Linked DNA regions of Sinorhizobium sp. BG8. The protein of the gene in region 2 interacts with the protein of the main gene of each other region in a pairwise test. Links are inferred from orthologs where the notes say so. Each region holds a gene or a part of one and is shown on either strand. Other genes may lie near its edges. The genes, in order: F3Y30_RS02360 and ccmE.

The links.
Region 1: the proteins of ccmE (region 2) and F3Y30_RS02360 interact in binary tests that used the Escherichia coli proteins (3 or more experiments, as listed by UniProt). The link is inferred for Sinorhizobium sp. BG8 from one-to-one orthologs.

What each region holds. Positions count from the first base shown.
Region 1 is NZ_CP044011.1:494,928-501,844, forward strand. The notes cover bases 2,424-5,174. They hold F3Y30_RS02360 (heme ABC transporter permease), read right to left. Parts: upstream 4,306-5,174; coding sequence 3,541-4,305; downstream 2,424-3,540. Other genes in these bases: F3Y30_RS02345 (septation protein A), read left to right, coding at 2,424-2,770; F3Y30_RS02350 (DsbE family thiol:disulfide interchange protein), read right to left, coding at 2,781-3,386; ccmD (heme exporter protein CcmD), read right to left, coding at 3,383-3,547; ccmA (heme ABC exporter ATP-binding protein CcmA), read right to left, coding at 5,113-5,174. Also shown: tRNA (N(6)-L-threonylcarbamoyladenosine(37)-C(2))-methylthiotransferase MtaB, read left to right, coding at 1-515; signal recognition particle-docking protein FtsY, read left to right, coding at 528-2,123; more of F3Y30_RS02345, read left to right, coding at 2,120-2,423; more of ccmA, read right to left, coding at 5,175-5,757; F3Y30_RS02375 (hypothetical protein), read left to right, coding at 5,701-5,913; aconitate hydratase AcnA, read left to right, coding at 6,025-6,917. UniProt on the Escherichia coli protein: Required for the export of heme to the periplasm for the biogenesis of c-type cytochromes.
Region 2 is NZ_CP044011.1:2,034,299-2,041,427, forward strand. The notes cover bases 2,832-5,794. They hold ccmE (cytochrome c maturation protein CcmE), read left to right. Parts: upstream 2,832-4,068; coding sequence 4,069-4,521; downstream 4,522-5,794. Other genes in these bases: F3Y30_RS09565 (hypothetical protein), read left to right, coding at 2,832-2,850; ccmI (c-type cytochrome biogenesis protein CcmI), read left to right, coding at 2,945-4,072; F3Y30_RS09580 (heme lyase CcmF/NrfE family subunit), read left to right, coding at 4,518-5,794. Outside these bases: F3Y30_RS09550 (hypothetical protein), read left to right, coding at 1-59; F3Y30_RS09555 (response regulator transcription factor), read left to right, coding at 123-794; F3Y30_RS09560 (HAMP domain-containing sensor histidine kinase), read left to right, coding at 874-2,301; more of F3Y30_RS09565, read left to right, coding at 2,407-2,831; more of F3Y30_RS09580, read left to right, coding at 5,795-6,506; F3Y30_RS09590 (Do family serine endopeptidase), read left to right, coding at 7,115-7,129. UniProt on the Escherichia coli protein: Heme chaperone required for the biogenesis of c-type cytochromes. Transiently binds heme delivered by CcmC and transfers the heme to apo-cytochromes in a process facilitated by CcmF and CcmH.

The DNA.
Region 1 (6,917 bases), 1.5 Mb from region 2 along the record:
TGCAGCACGGCGACGACCTGATCCTCAAGCGGATGAAGCGCCGCCATGGGCGTACCGATGCGATAGCATTTTGTCGTAAGGTGCGGCACCTCAGGCCGGACGTGAGCTTCGGTGCCGACATGATCGCCGGGTTCCCGACGGAAACAGAGGAAATGTTCGCCAATGCGGCGAGCCTTGCGGAGGAGTGCGGCATTGCGCATCTGCACGTTTTCCCCTACAGCCCGCGGCCGGGCACGCCGGCCGCACGCATGCCGCAGGTGGATCGCGCATTGGTCAAGGATCGTGCGTCACGGCTGCGCCGGATCGGCCAGCGCCTGCATCTCGACCACTTGGAGCGGATGGCCGGCAGCCAACAGACCATACTCGTCGAGAACAACGGCCTTGCGCATACGGAAAACTTCACGCTTGTCGACGCGACCGGGCTGAACCCGCGCGACCTTGTGCCGGTCGTCATCACCGGCCACAATGGCAAGCACCTGACCATGCGGGCCGAGCCCGCCTCGCTTCGCAACTAGCGGAATTCATTTATGGCCCTCGGCTTCATCAAGAAGATCTTCACGTTCGGCAAGGACACCGCAGCCGCGAGCGACGACCGGCACGTACCGGATGTGGCGGATACGACGACGGAACCTCTAGTCGATGCAGTCGGGGCGCTCCCGCCTGAAGAAGCGGCAGCGCTTGTCGAACGGGACGAACTCCTCGACGAGGCGGAAGCCATCAATCCTGACCCCGAGAGACTGTCGGCCGATGTCGAGGTCGATATCTATCCGCTGCCGCATGATCATCACCTCGCGCCTGCAGAAGAGCGGTTGGCCGGCGAGGCAGATGTCGAAGGAGCGGACAAGTCCGTTCCGGTGAAACCGGAGGAGCTTTCCGAGGACCTTTCCGATGAGGAATCCCCGGAGGACATGACCTCCCTGCGTGAGCCTCCTTATGACGTAACCGAGCTGCATGTGCAGGAGTCCGAGGCGAAGGAGAGCCTTTCTCAGGTCGACGACGGCGCGAGCGATGCCTCCCTCGGTGAGAGTGGATCCGAAACCGTCGACGACGCGCCCGTGGAGAGCGCCGCGGTTACGGAGATCGAGGAAGAGCAGGCGGACGCAGCCGAAGCCGTGGCGCAACCGGAGACGCCCGTTGCACTCCCCAAGGGTTTCAGCACCGCAACCGATCGCCCCGTCGAGAGCGCGCCGGCGCCGGTCGTAAAGCGAAGCTGGTTCCAGCGCCTGCGCGACGGTCTTTCGCGGACGTCCTCCCACCTCACCGGGCAGATCGCCAGCCTTTTCACGAAGCGCAAGCTCGACGACGCGACCCTGCAGGACCTCGAGGATCTGCTCATCCAGGCGGATCTCGGTGTCGAGACCGCTCTGCGGATCACCGATACTCTCGCATCCGAACGCTACGGCAAGGACGTGACCGGCGGAGATGTCTCCCGCATCATGGCGGGCGAAATAACGAAGGTTCTCGAGCCGGTTGCCAAGCCGCTCGAACTTGATCTCTCGCACAAGCCGCACGTCATCCTTGTCGTCGGGGTCAACGGAACCGGCAAGACGACGACGATAGGCAAGCTCGCAGCCAAGCTCTCCGGAGCCGGGCTGAAGGTCATGATGGCCGCAGGCGACACCTTCCGCGCCGCGGCAATCGAGCAGCTGAAGATCTGGGCGGAGCGGACGGGTTCGGACATCGTCTCCTCCAAGCTCGGCGCGGACGCCGCGGGGCTGGCCTACGAGGCCTATGAGCAGGCCAAGCTCAAGAAGAGCGACGTGCTGATCATCGACACCGCCGGCCGCCTCCAGAACAAGTCGGAGCTGATGGCGGAGCTGGAGAAGATCGTCCGTGTGCTCGGAAAGCTCGATCCGGACGCGCCCCATACGGTGCTCCAGACGCTGGACGCGACGACCGGCCAGAACGCGATGAACCAGGTCGAGATTTTTCGCAATGTCGCGGGAGTAAGCGGCCTTATCATGACAAAATTGGACGGTACGGCACGCGGCGGCATCCTGGTGGCGATCGCCGCCAAACACAAGTTGCCGGTTTACTTCATCGGTGTCGGCGAAGGCATCGATGATCTGGAGCCCTTCGAGGCCAAGGATTTCGCGCAGGCGATCGCAGGAGTTGAGGAATGAGCACGCAGTTGCTTGAGAAGGAAGGAAATGCCGGCCCACCGATCAGCCCCTTGCTGAAACTGGTGCTCGAGCTCGGTCCGCTGGTCGTCTTCTTCTTTGCCAATTCGCGTGGCGAATGGCTGGCGGCCAAACTCCCGATGCTGGGGGAACTCGGCGGTCCGATCTTCATTGCCACCGGCCTCTTCATGGCGGCGACCGCTGCAGCACTCCTCGTGTCCTGGCTTCTGACGCGGACCCTGCCCATGATGCCGCTGATTTCCGGCATCGTCGTCTTCATATTCGGCGCGCTGACGCTCTGGCTCCAGAACGATACCTTCATCAAGATGAAGCCGACGATCGTCAACACGCTCTTCGGAGTGATCCTGCTCGGCGGGCTCTTTTTCGGAAAGTCCCTGCTCGGCTACGTCTTCAATGCCGCCTTCAACCTGACGGCCGAGGGGTGGCGCAAGCTGACGCTGCGCTGGGGCGTGTTCTTTATTTTCCTCGCCATTCTCAACGAAATCGTCTGGCGCGGCTTTTCGACCGATTTCTGGGTGGCCTTCAAGGTCTGGGGCACGATGCCGATCACCATTCTCTTCACGCTGCTGCAGATGCCGCTGATCATGAAGTATTCGGTCGAGACACCGGAGGAAGGCAAGACCCCGTAACGCCCGCGGCTCAGGTGCCGGAAGCGGCAACAGCCTTTTCGATTGCCGGGAAGAGACCTTCTTTCAGGCTCTTCTCGTCGAAGGGGCCGACCTTCTTGTAGAGGATCGTGCCGTCCGGTCCGACAAGGTAGGACTCCGGAATTCCGTAGACGCCCCAGTCGATCGCCATCTTGCCGTTGGGATCGAGACCGACGGCGGCGAAGGGATTGCCAAGCTCCCCGAGGAAACGCAGGGCATTCTCGTTTCCGTCCTTGTAGTTCACACCGACCACAGTCAATCGCGGGTCTTTTGAAAGCTCGAGAATGAGCGGGTGCTCCTGGCGGCAGGGCACGCACCAGGACGCCCAGAAGTTGACGAGCGTGAGCTTGCCCTTGACCGCAGCTGCATTCAACGCCGGGAGCGGCTCGCCGTTGCGCGTCGCACCGGCCAGTGGATCAAGCTCCCTGAAAGGCGCCTTCGTGCCGATCAGGGCAGAGGGAATTTCAGAAACGTCACGACCGGACCGGAGCTGCCCCCAGAAGATCACCGCCAGCGCGGCGAACACGATCAATGGCAGCAAGGCGAGCAGGAAACGCAGCCTGCCCCCGCCTGTCCGCTGTTCTGCTGGAAGACTCACTTGGCTTCTCCCGCGGAGCGCCGCCTTATGCCGGCGTCTTCGAGGACCTTCAGATCCTTCTTGCGCCCGACACCATCGATCGCCACCCAAAGGACAAGACCTGAGACGATGACGAGGGCAGCTCCGTAGGACGCAGCGACATAGAAGAAATGACTCACGATCTTGCGCCTCCCGCACTCCGGGCCGCCTGGCGACGGAGCGTTGCGACGCGGCGGCGAAGGATCTCGTTCCTCATTGCAAGCACATGCAGCGTGAAAAAGATCAGTGTGAAGGCGACGGCCATCATGAGCAGAGGCCACAGGAACTCCGGGTCGATCGTCGGCCCGTCGAGCCGGATCACGCTGGCGGGTTGATGCAGCGTATTCCACCACTCGACCGAAAACTTGATGATCGGAATATTCACGAAGCCGACGAGGATGAGAATGGCACTCACCTTGGCGGCGCGCGTCGGGTCGTCCATCGCCCGGTTGAGGGCTATCAGGCCCAGATACATCAGGAAAAGGACGAAAACGGAGGTCAGCCTAGCGTCCCACACCCACCAGGTGCCCCACATGGGTTTGCCCCAAAGCGACCCTGTGATGAGTGCAAGCAGCGTGAAGCTGGCACCGATCGGCGCGGCCGCCTTGGCCGAAACGTCGGCAAGCGGATGCCGCCAGACCAGAGTGCCGAGTGCCGAAACGGCCATGACAGTGTAGCACATCATGGAAAGCCAGGCCGCCGGCACATGGACATACATGATCCGCACCGTCTCACCCTGCTGGTAGTCGCCTTCCGTGGTGAATGCGAGACAGAGCCCCACCACAAGACACGCGGCACTGAGCGCCGCCATCCACGGCCAGACGGCGGCCGTGATCGCCAGGAACCGCGTCGGGTTGGCAAGATCGCTGAACTTGCGGATGGCAAGGCTTTTTTCGTTCATGCTTGCTCTTTAGCGTTTCACGGGCCCCGCTGCAATTGACTCCTGTCAATCGCCATTACATCAATCGCTGGAGGCGCGCAGTGCAGCCGCGGCCGCCACCGGCCCTACGACTGCAAAGAAGAGGGTGATGGCTATCAGAATGAGAAAAGGGGGCATAAACGGAGCTGGTTCCTGCACCGCGGCATAGACGGAACTGACCCCGAAGATCAGCACCGGGATCGCAAGGGGCAGTACGATGACCGACACCAGAAGCCCGCCCCTCGGCAAGGCGACCGCCACGGCCGCCCCGGCCGCCCCGATGAAGGTGATGGCAGGTGTCCCGACGAGAAGCGTGAGCACCGTCGCTCCGATCGATACCTCGTCCATGTTCATGAAGAGGCCAAGAAGGGGAGAGGCGACCACCAGCGGCAGACCGGTTGCGATCCAGTGGGCCATGCACTTCACGAGCACGGTTGCGACTAGCGGCGTCTCGTGCATCAGCATCAGATCGAGCGAACCATCTTCCCGTTCCGCCTGGAAAAGCCTGTCCAGCCCCAGGAGGGAGGAAAGGAGCGCGCCGATCCAGAGGATGGCGGGCCCGATGCGCGCCAAGAGATTGAGATCGGGCCGACACCGAAGGGAATGACCGCAACCACAGTCATGAAGAACAGCACGCCGATCATTGCCCCGCCGCCGGCACGAACGGAAAGCTTGAGATCACGCAGGAGCAGAGCCGTCATACGGGCATTTCCGGAAAGAGAAACAGGACAGGGACGCGCGCGGGCAGAGTGCCCGGAACTGCGCCAAGAATTCGCAGCTTCAGGTGTTTCACGCCCAGGCCTCCGCCAGAACGCCGGCAAAGCCGCTTAGTCGAAGCTCGCTCACGCCCTCGAGCTGCAGTGGCTGATGCGTGGCCGCGAGCACAATGCCGCCTCTCGCCTGGTGGGCGGTGACGAGGCCTGCGAACATCTCCTCCGCGGCGGCGTCAAGCGCCGCTGTCGGTTCGTCGAGAATCCACACCGGCCGCCATGCGACGAGCAGTTTTGCCATCGCCATGCGCCGCTGCTGGCCCGCCGAAAGATAGCCGAAGGGCAGGTGCGTAATGTCGCCGAGTCCAACGGCCTCGCTCGCTTCGAAAATGTCAATTCCGACGCCGTCAGGTGAATTACCTAGAAACGCCTTCCAGAAGCGGAGGTTCTCTTCGACCGTCAGCTCGCGCTTCATGGCATTGCGATGTCCCAGATAGTGGCAGGCTTCGCCGACCCGTTCCACCGGGTGCGGTGCAGCATCGAGGCGCACGGTACCGCAATGCGGCAGCAGGAGGCCGGCCACGACCCGCAGCAAGGTCGACTTCCCGGCACCATTCGGCCCCTTGATCACCAGCGCCCTGCCCGCTTCCACCTGAAATGAAATATCGTGGAAAATCAGGTCTTCGCCCCGCTTAGCACTCAGGCCTTCCACTACGAGGCGCATCACTTTTCACTTTCCCTTTACGACATCGGCCGCAATGCAAAAAAATGTCCCGATCTGGCGACCGGCGCTCTGGATCGTTTCTTAGAAATTATCTATAACGCCCGCAACACGCCAGCGGTCGGCGTGATTTTCATCCAAGCGCCGAACCCGGAATAAATTCCGCGTACGGACAGCGGAAATGGCCGCACCCGCATCCCATTAGGCGCTTTAACAGCGCAGGGACGTTCGTACGTCAGCTTTTGGCGATCAGACGGAACGGGGTATCCAGTGTCCAAATCCCTTGACAGCTTCAAATGTCGTTCGACCCTCACCGTGAACGGCGTCGACTATGTCTACTACAGCCTCCCCAAGGCTGAGGCGAATGGTCTTGCCGGCGTTTCGAAACTTCCCTACTCGATGAAGGTGCTTCTCGAGAATCTCCTGCGCTTCGAAGATGGGCGCTCGGTCACCAAGGAGCACATCCAGGCTGTCGCCGAATGGCTCGTCAACAAGGGCACCGTCGAAAACGAGATTGCCTATCGTCCCGCCCGCGTCCTCATGCAGGACTTTACCGGCGTTCCCGCGGTTGTCGACCTCGCCGCGATGCGCGACGCGATGGTTTCGCTCGGCGGTGATCCGGAGAAGATCAATCCGCTCGTCCCCGTCGACCTCGTCATCGACCATTCGGTCATCGTCGACGAATTCGGCACGCCGACGGCATTCGCCAAGAACGTCGAGCTGGAATACGAGCGCAACGGTGAGCGTTACCGCTTCCTCAAGTGGGGCCAGCAGGCATTCAAGAACTTCCGGGTTGTTCCGCCCGGCACCGGTATCTGTCATCAGGTGAACCTCGAATACCTCGGCCAGACTGTCTGGACCAAGGAAGAAGACGGCGAAACAATCGCATATCCGGACACCTGCGTCGGCACCGACTCGCACACCACCATGATCAACGGTCTCGGCGTCCTCGGTTGGGGCGTCGGCGGCATCGAGGCGGAAGCGGCGATGCTCGGCCAGCCGGTCTCCATGCTGCTGCCGGAAGTGATCGGCTTCAAGTTGACAGGCAAGCTCAAGGAAGGCGTCACGGCGACCGACCTCGTGCTCACCGTCGTCCAGATGCTCCGCAAGAAGGGCGTTGTCTCGAAGTTCGTCGAATTCTACGGCCCCGGCCTCGACAACAT
Region 2 (7,129 bases):
TCGTGCCCGGAAAGGGAAACGCCCGTCCCCGCAAGGTTACGGTTCGGGTGCCAATGTAGTTTGAACCTGCGTGGCCGGACGCTGTCCGGCGCGGGGCGAAGAGGTAAGGGGACAGGCTGAGCATGCGCATTCTGGTGGTCGAGGACGACGTCAATCTCAACCGGCAGCTGACCGACACGCTGAAGGAGGCCGGCTACGTTGTCGACCAGGCCTTCGACGGCGAGGAGGGGCATTATCTGGGAGACAGCGAGCCGTATGATGTGATCATCCTCGATATCGGCCTGCCGGAAATGGACGGGATCACCGTGCTCGAGAAGTGGCGCGCGCAGGGCAAACGCATGCCGGTCCTGCTTCTCACGGCTCGCGACCGCTGGAGCGACAAGGTTGCCGGCATCGATGCCGGTGCGGACGACTATGTCGCCAAGCCCTTCCATGTCGAGGAAGTGCTTGCCCGAATCCGTGCGCTGATCCGCCGCGCTGCCGGTCATGCGAGCTCCGAGATCGTCTGCGGTCCGGTCAAGCTCGACACGAAGGCCTCCAAGGCAACCGTCGACGGGGTCCACCTCAAGCTGACCTCGCACGAGTATCGTCTCCTGTCGTATCTGATGCATCACATGGGGCAGGTCGTCTCGCGCACCGAACTGGTCGAACACATGTACGACCAGGACTTCGATCGGGATTCGAACACGATCGAGGTTTTCGTCGGGAGGCTGCGCAAGAAGATCGGGCTCGATCTCATCGAGACCGTGCGCGGCCTTGGCTATCGCATGCAGCCGCCGGCCGGCAGCCAATAGGAACCAAGCGGATGGAGCTCAGCAGCCGGAACCCATTCCGCCTGAAACTGAAGCGTTCGACACAGGGAAGTGACCGCACTTGGTGACGCCGAGTTCGCAGAAGACGAAGGCCCGTTCACTCACCTTCCGGGTGCTTCTGATCGCGACCCTATGGGCCGTGGTCGCGCTCGTCGTGATCGCGATCGTGATCTCGACGCTCTATCGGCAGAGCGTGGAAGAAAGCTTCCAAAACCTTTTGCGCGCCCAGCTCTACAACGTCATCAATTCGATTTCCGCCGACGAGGAAGCAACGCTGTCGGGCAGCCCCCAGCTGGGCGACCTGCGTTTCTCCCAGCCGAGAACCGGCTGGTACTGGATCGTCGAGCCGATCGGCGACAACTTCAAGTCGCCGTCTCTTTCATCGACTTCGCTCGGAAACGGCAGCATTCCAATTCCGGACACCGACAAGATACCCTTCAACACGCGCTACGAGCGCTACTACACGACCCGCGATTCCTTCAACAACGACGTCGAGGTTGCCGAGACGGAAGTCGTGCTCGACGCGGAGGGGCGCACCGCGCGCTTCAGGGTCGTCGGCGCGCGCAACGTGCTCGAGGACGACATCAACGATTTTTCGCGCAGCCTGTTCATCGCGCTGATGGGTTTCGGCATCGGCAACATCATCCTCAACGGCGTCGCGATCCTCATCGGCCTCAAACCGCTCGACCACGCGCGCAAGGCGCTCGAAAAGATCCGCGCCGGCGAGAGCGAGCGCCTGGCGGGGGATTTTCCCCGCGAGATCCAGCCTCTTGCGGTCGAGGTCAACGCCCTGATCGACAGCAACCGGCGCATTATCGAGCGCGCGCGCATGCAGGTCGGGAACCTCGCCCACTCGCTGAAGACGCCGATCGCCGTGCTCCTGAACGAGGCACGCGTCCTGGAACCCCAGCATGGCGAACTCGTGCGCTCGCAGGCGGAAGCCATGCAGGGACAGGTTCAGTCCTACCTCAATCGGGCACGGATCGCGGCCCAGCGCGAATCCCTGCTGGCGCGCACGGAAGTGTTTCCCGCGCTCGAGCGGCTGGCGCGCGTGATGCGGCGGCTCAATCCCGACAGGAATTTCCCGCTTTCCGTCGACCCGCCGAACCTGACGCTCGCGATGGAGCAGCAGGACCTCGAGGAAACTGTCGGCAATCTTCTGGAAAATGCGGCGCGCTATGCGCACAACTCGATCGCGATACGTGCACGCCTTGCGCCTCCGGAGACGGGCGACGACAGCGCCTCGCGCCTGACCTGGGCGATCATCGAAGTCGAAGACGACGGTCCCGGGCTGGAGCCGGAGGAGATCAGAGAGGCGATGAAACGGGGAAAAAGGCTGGACGAAAGTCGCCCTGGAACGGGCCTCGGGCTTTCGATCGTCAGCGAGATCACCTCGGAGTATCAGGGTAAGTTCAACCTCTCGCGGGGCCAGTCCGGAGGGCTGCTTGCAAAACTCGTACTGCCGGTGGTGACAAAGGATGTTGCCTGAGCGAACGGACAGTGCAAAAAGGGAGTGAACTGTGGCGCGGATATTCGCACTGTTCCGACTCGGCAGCGATTGCCGGCAGAGCATGAAGAGAGACGGTCTGGCTGGATGAAGACGCATATCCGAGTTGCCCTTATCCCCTCTATTCTGGCTGCATCCGTGCTTTCGGGTTGTGCCTCGACGTCCGGCGCGAAGGCGACCGGAGGCGGTCTACTGACATCCAGGAGCAGTACCCCGGCAAATTCCGGGGTCTATATTTCCTCCCTGCAGGGCGGATTGATCGATCGCAGCAAGGTGGCCTCTATCTCCAGCGCGGACCGGCAACGGGCACTCGAGGCGGAGTACCGTGCGCTGGAGGCGGCGCCGGGCGGGCAGCCGGTGGTCTGGCAGGGGCAGGGCGTTTCAGGTTCGGTGGTTGCGGCCGCGCCCTATCAGGTCGGTTCGCAGAACTGCCGCCAGTACAGCCATACGGTGACAGTCCAGGGACGCGAGACCGTCACGCGCGGTGCGGCCTGCCGCAACGCCGAGGGTGTCTGGGCACCCCTGACCTGACAGCTGCGTCCAGATTGCGGCGAAACGCCTCAAATCTGCGTCATCGATCGATTTGGAATTGGAATTCGGGGGGCGTTCCAGTAAGTCGACAGCTATGCTTTTCTGGATACTCGTTGCATTTCTGACGGCCGCGGTCGCGGCCATGCTGCTCTTGCCGCTGCTGCGCGCCCCGGTGGCCGAAGCGGCAGCGGATAGTCATGACGTCGAGGTCTATCGCGACCAGCTCGATGAAGTGAAGCGCGATGAGGCCGCCGGGCTCATCGGCGCAGGCGAGGCGGATCTCGCGCGAGCCGAGATTGCGCGACGTCTGATCGCCGCCAAGAAGGCCGAGGAAAAGACCGGTACTGCCGCCTCCGTCGGGCGCAACCGTCTTGCCCAGCTTCTCATCATCGTTCTCATGCCCGCCATCGGGCTCTGTCTTTACTTGACGACGGGGAGCCCGGACCTTCCGGCGCAACCGCTCGCAGCACGCCTCGCAAACCCGGGCAACGACATCAACATCCTGATCGCCAAGGCGGAAAGGCATCTGGCACGGAACCCCGATGACGGGGCCGGCTGGGATATCCTGGCGCCGATCTACTTCCGCAACGGCCGTATCGAGGATTCCGCAAACGCCTACCGTCAGGCGATACGGCTTGCCGGTCCGACGCCCGAGCGCCTCGACGGCTACGCCGAGACGCTGATGGCGCTCTCCGATGGTGTGGTGACGAAGGACGCACGCGAGACGCTCGAGCAATCGCTGGCGCTTGCGCCGGGCAACCCGCGGGCAAAGTTCTACCTCGCGCTGGCCCTGGAGCAGGACGGCAAGGACTCGGAAGCAAAGACCGCATTCGAGGCGCTTGCGGCCGAGTCCCCGAAGGATGCGGCCTGGCTTCCGCTCGTCAACAGGCACATCGCGGCGATTTCCGCCAAGTCACCGGCCGCTCTCGGCAATCCGACGGCCGATGACGTCGCCTCTGCGGCCCACATGGACGCTGGCGGCCGGCAGCAGATGATCGAGGGGATGGTGGCGAGCCTCGAGGCCAAGCTCAAGGAGGACCCCGATAACATCGAGGGTTGGCTCCGGATCGTTCGGTCCTACGTTGTGCTGGATCAACGTGCGAAGGCTGAAGACGCCTTAAAGACGGCTCTGATGACGTTTCCGCGAGACAGCGACGGCGGCAGACAGCTGATGGCAATGGCACAGGAACTTTCGATTCCGGTCGAGGAAAGCACGAAATGACACGCAAGCAGAAGCGTCTGGTGATCATCGGCGGCGGGGTCGGGTTCCTTGTCGCCGCAGTTCTGCTGGTGATGTTCGCCTTCAGCCAGTCGATCGCCTATTTCTATGTGCCGGGCGATCTCGCCAAGGCCAGTGTGCCCCCCGGCACGCGCATTCGCCTCGGCGGGTTGGTCGAGGCCGGATCCGTCAAGCGCGGGCAGGGCTCGACAGTGGCCTTCACCGTAACGGATACGATCGGCGAGGTGCCGGTCACCTATACGGGCATCCTGCCGGACCTCTTTCGCGAGGGGCAGGGCGTGGTCGCCGAAGGAGCCTTCGAAGACGGCAACGGGATCTTTGTCGCTGACACGGTCCTTGCCAAGCATGACGAAACCTACATGCCCAAGGACGTGGCGGATCGGCTGAAGGCCCAGGGCGTGACGCTCGGCGGCAAGGAAAACATTCAATGATCATCGAGCTCGGACACTACGCGCTGGTCCTGGCGCTTGCGACGGCGATCATCCAGTCGATCCTTCCGCTGGTCGGCGCCCTGCGCAACGATCGCTCGTTGATGGCGATCGCGCCGACCTCGGCGATCGCCGGCTTCCTGCTGACCGCCTTCTCCTTCGCGGTTCTGACCTTTGCCTACGTGGTTTCCGACTTCTCCGTGGCGAACGTTTGGGAAAACTCCCATTCGCTGAAGCCGCTGATCTACAAGTTCTCCGGTGTCTGGGGCAATCACGAGGGATCGATGTTGCTGTGGGTGCTGATCCTCACCTTCTTCAGCGCCCTTGTGGCAACGTTTGGCGCCAATCTTCCCGACCGTCTGCGCGCGAACGTTCTTTCCGTCCAGGGGCTCATCTCCGCGGCCTTCTTCCTCTTCATCCTGCTGACGTCCAATCCCTTCCTCAGGCTCGCTCCAGCGCCGGCGGAAGGCAAGGACCTCAATCCGATCCTTCAGGATGTCGGCCTCGCCATCCATCCGCCGCTCCTTTACCTCGGCTATGTCGGCTTCTCCGTCTGCTTCTCCTTCGCGGTGGCGGCGCTGATCGACGGACGCATCGATGCCGCCTGGGCGCGCTGGGTTCGTCCCTGGGCACTTGCTGCCTGGAGCTTCCTGACCGCCGGCATCGCCATGGGCTCCTACTGGGCCTATTACGAGCTCGGATGGGGCGGCTGGTGGTTCTGGGATCCGGTTGAGAACGCCTCGTTCATCCCCTGGCTTGCGGGCACGGCCCTGCTGCATTCGGCGCTCGTCATGGAGAAGCGCGAAGCCCTGAAGATCTGGACGGTGCTACTGGCGATCCTGACTTTTTCGATGTCGCTTCTCGGGACGTTCCTCGTTCGCTCGGGCGTGCTTACCTCGGTCCACGCATTCGCGACGGATCCGACGCGCGGTGTGTTCATCCTTGGCATCCTCGTGGTCTTCATCGGCGGAGCATTGTCTCTCTTCGCCTTCCGTGCGGCGACGTTGAAGGCAGGCGGGCTGTTTGCGCCGATCTCGCGGGAGGGCGCGCTCGTCCTCAACAACCTGATCCTGACCACGGCTGCCGCGACCGTGCTGACGGGAACCCTCTATCCGCTCGTTCTCGAAGCCCTGACCGGAGACAAGATCTCGGTCGGCGCCCCCTTCTTCAACATAACTTTCGGCCTGCTGATGCTGCCGCTGCTGTTGGCCGTGCCGTTCGGTCCGCTGCTTGCGTGGAAGCGCGGCGACCTTGCCGGGGTTGCCCAGCGCCTGTTTGCAGCAGTCGGAATCGGGCTCGTACTCGGCGGCGTGGTGCAATACATGCACGGAGGCGGGCCGCTGCTCGCCTACTTCGGTCTCGCGCTGGCGTTCTACATGATGGCGGGAGCGATCACCGACATCATGCTTCGCGCCGGGATCGGCAAGGTCTCGCCCCACGTGATGATCCGCCGCCTTGCCGGCCTTCCAGGATCTGCCTTCGGCACGGCGCTTGCCCATTTCGGCCTCGGCGTCACTGTGCTCGGGATCGTTGCCGTCACCGCCTTTCAGACCGAGTCTGTCGTCGAAATGAAACCGGGCATGCGCACCGATCTCGGCGGTTACACGCTGACCTTCGACGGGATGCGTCAGGGAACGGGCCCGAACTATACCGAAGAGTCCGGCCATTTCACCGTATCGCGCGCGGGAGTGAACGTGACCGAGATCTGGTCATCCAAGCGCCTCTACCCGGCGCGGCGCATGCCGACGACCGAGGCGGGGATCAGGACCTTCGGCTTGAGCCAGCTCTACGTGTCACTGGGCGATCCGATGGATGACGGGGGAATCGTCGTGCGCATCTGGTGGAAGCCCGCGATCCTCTGTATCTGGCTCGGCGCGCTGATCATGATGGCCGGAGGCGCCACCTCGCTCTGCGACCGCCGCTTGCGCGTCGGTGCCCCTCAGAAAGCGCGCCGGCAGCGTGCGCCCCAGCTGGAGGCAGCCGAATGATTCGCACGCTGGCCCTCGTCGCGCTTATTGCCCTGGCAGGTTCCCCGGCACTTGCGGTCAATCCCGACGAGGTCCTCGACGACCCGGCACTTGAGGCGCGGGCGCGAAATCTTTCCGCGCAGCTCAGATGCATGGTCTGCCAGAACCAGTCGATCGACGATTCCAATGCCGAACTCGCACGGGACTTGAGGGTGCTGGTGCGCGAGCGGCTGAAGGACGGGGATTCGGACGAGGCGGTCATCGACTACGTGGTTTCGCGCTACGGCGAGTTCGTGCTGTTGAAGCCGCGCCTGGAGATGAAGACCCTCCTGTTGTGGGGGCACCTCTGGCGCTCTTGCTTGCAGGCGTCATCGCGATGGCCGTTGCGGCGCGCAGGCGGACCGGCGTGGTGCCCGGCTCGCCGCTGACGGAAGACGAGAAGGCCGAGTTGGACCGCGTGCTTTCCGCTCCGCGGCACGACCAGTCCAACTGACTCTCTCACCTGCGGAACGCCCCTCAGCAACATTACGAAAAATTCATCTGCAGGACAGTGGATCGTAATGTGACAACGACTATCTCTTCGTCATCGGTTGCAGTTGAGGCACCAGAGAAGAGAAAAGGTCCTACACATGTCCACGAAAACA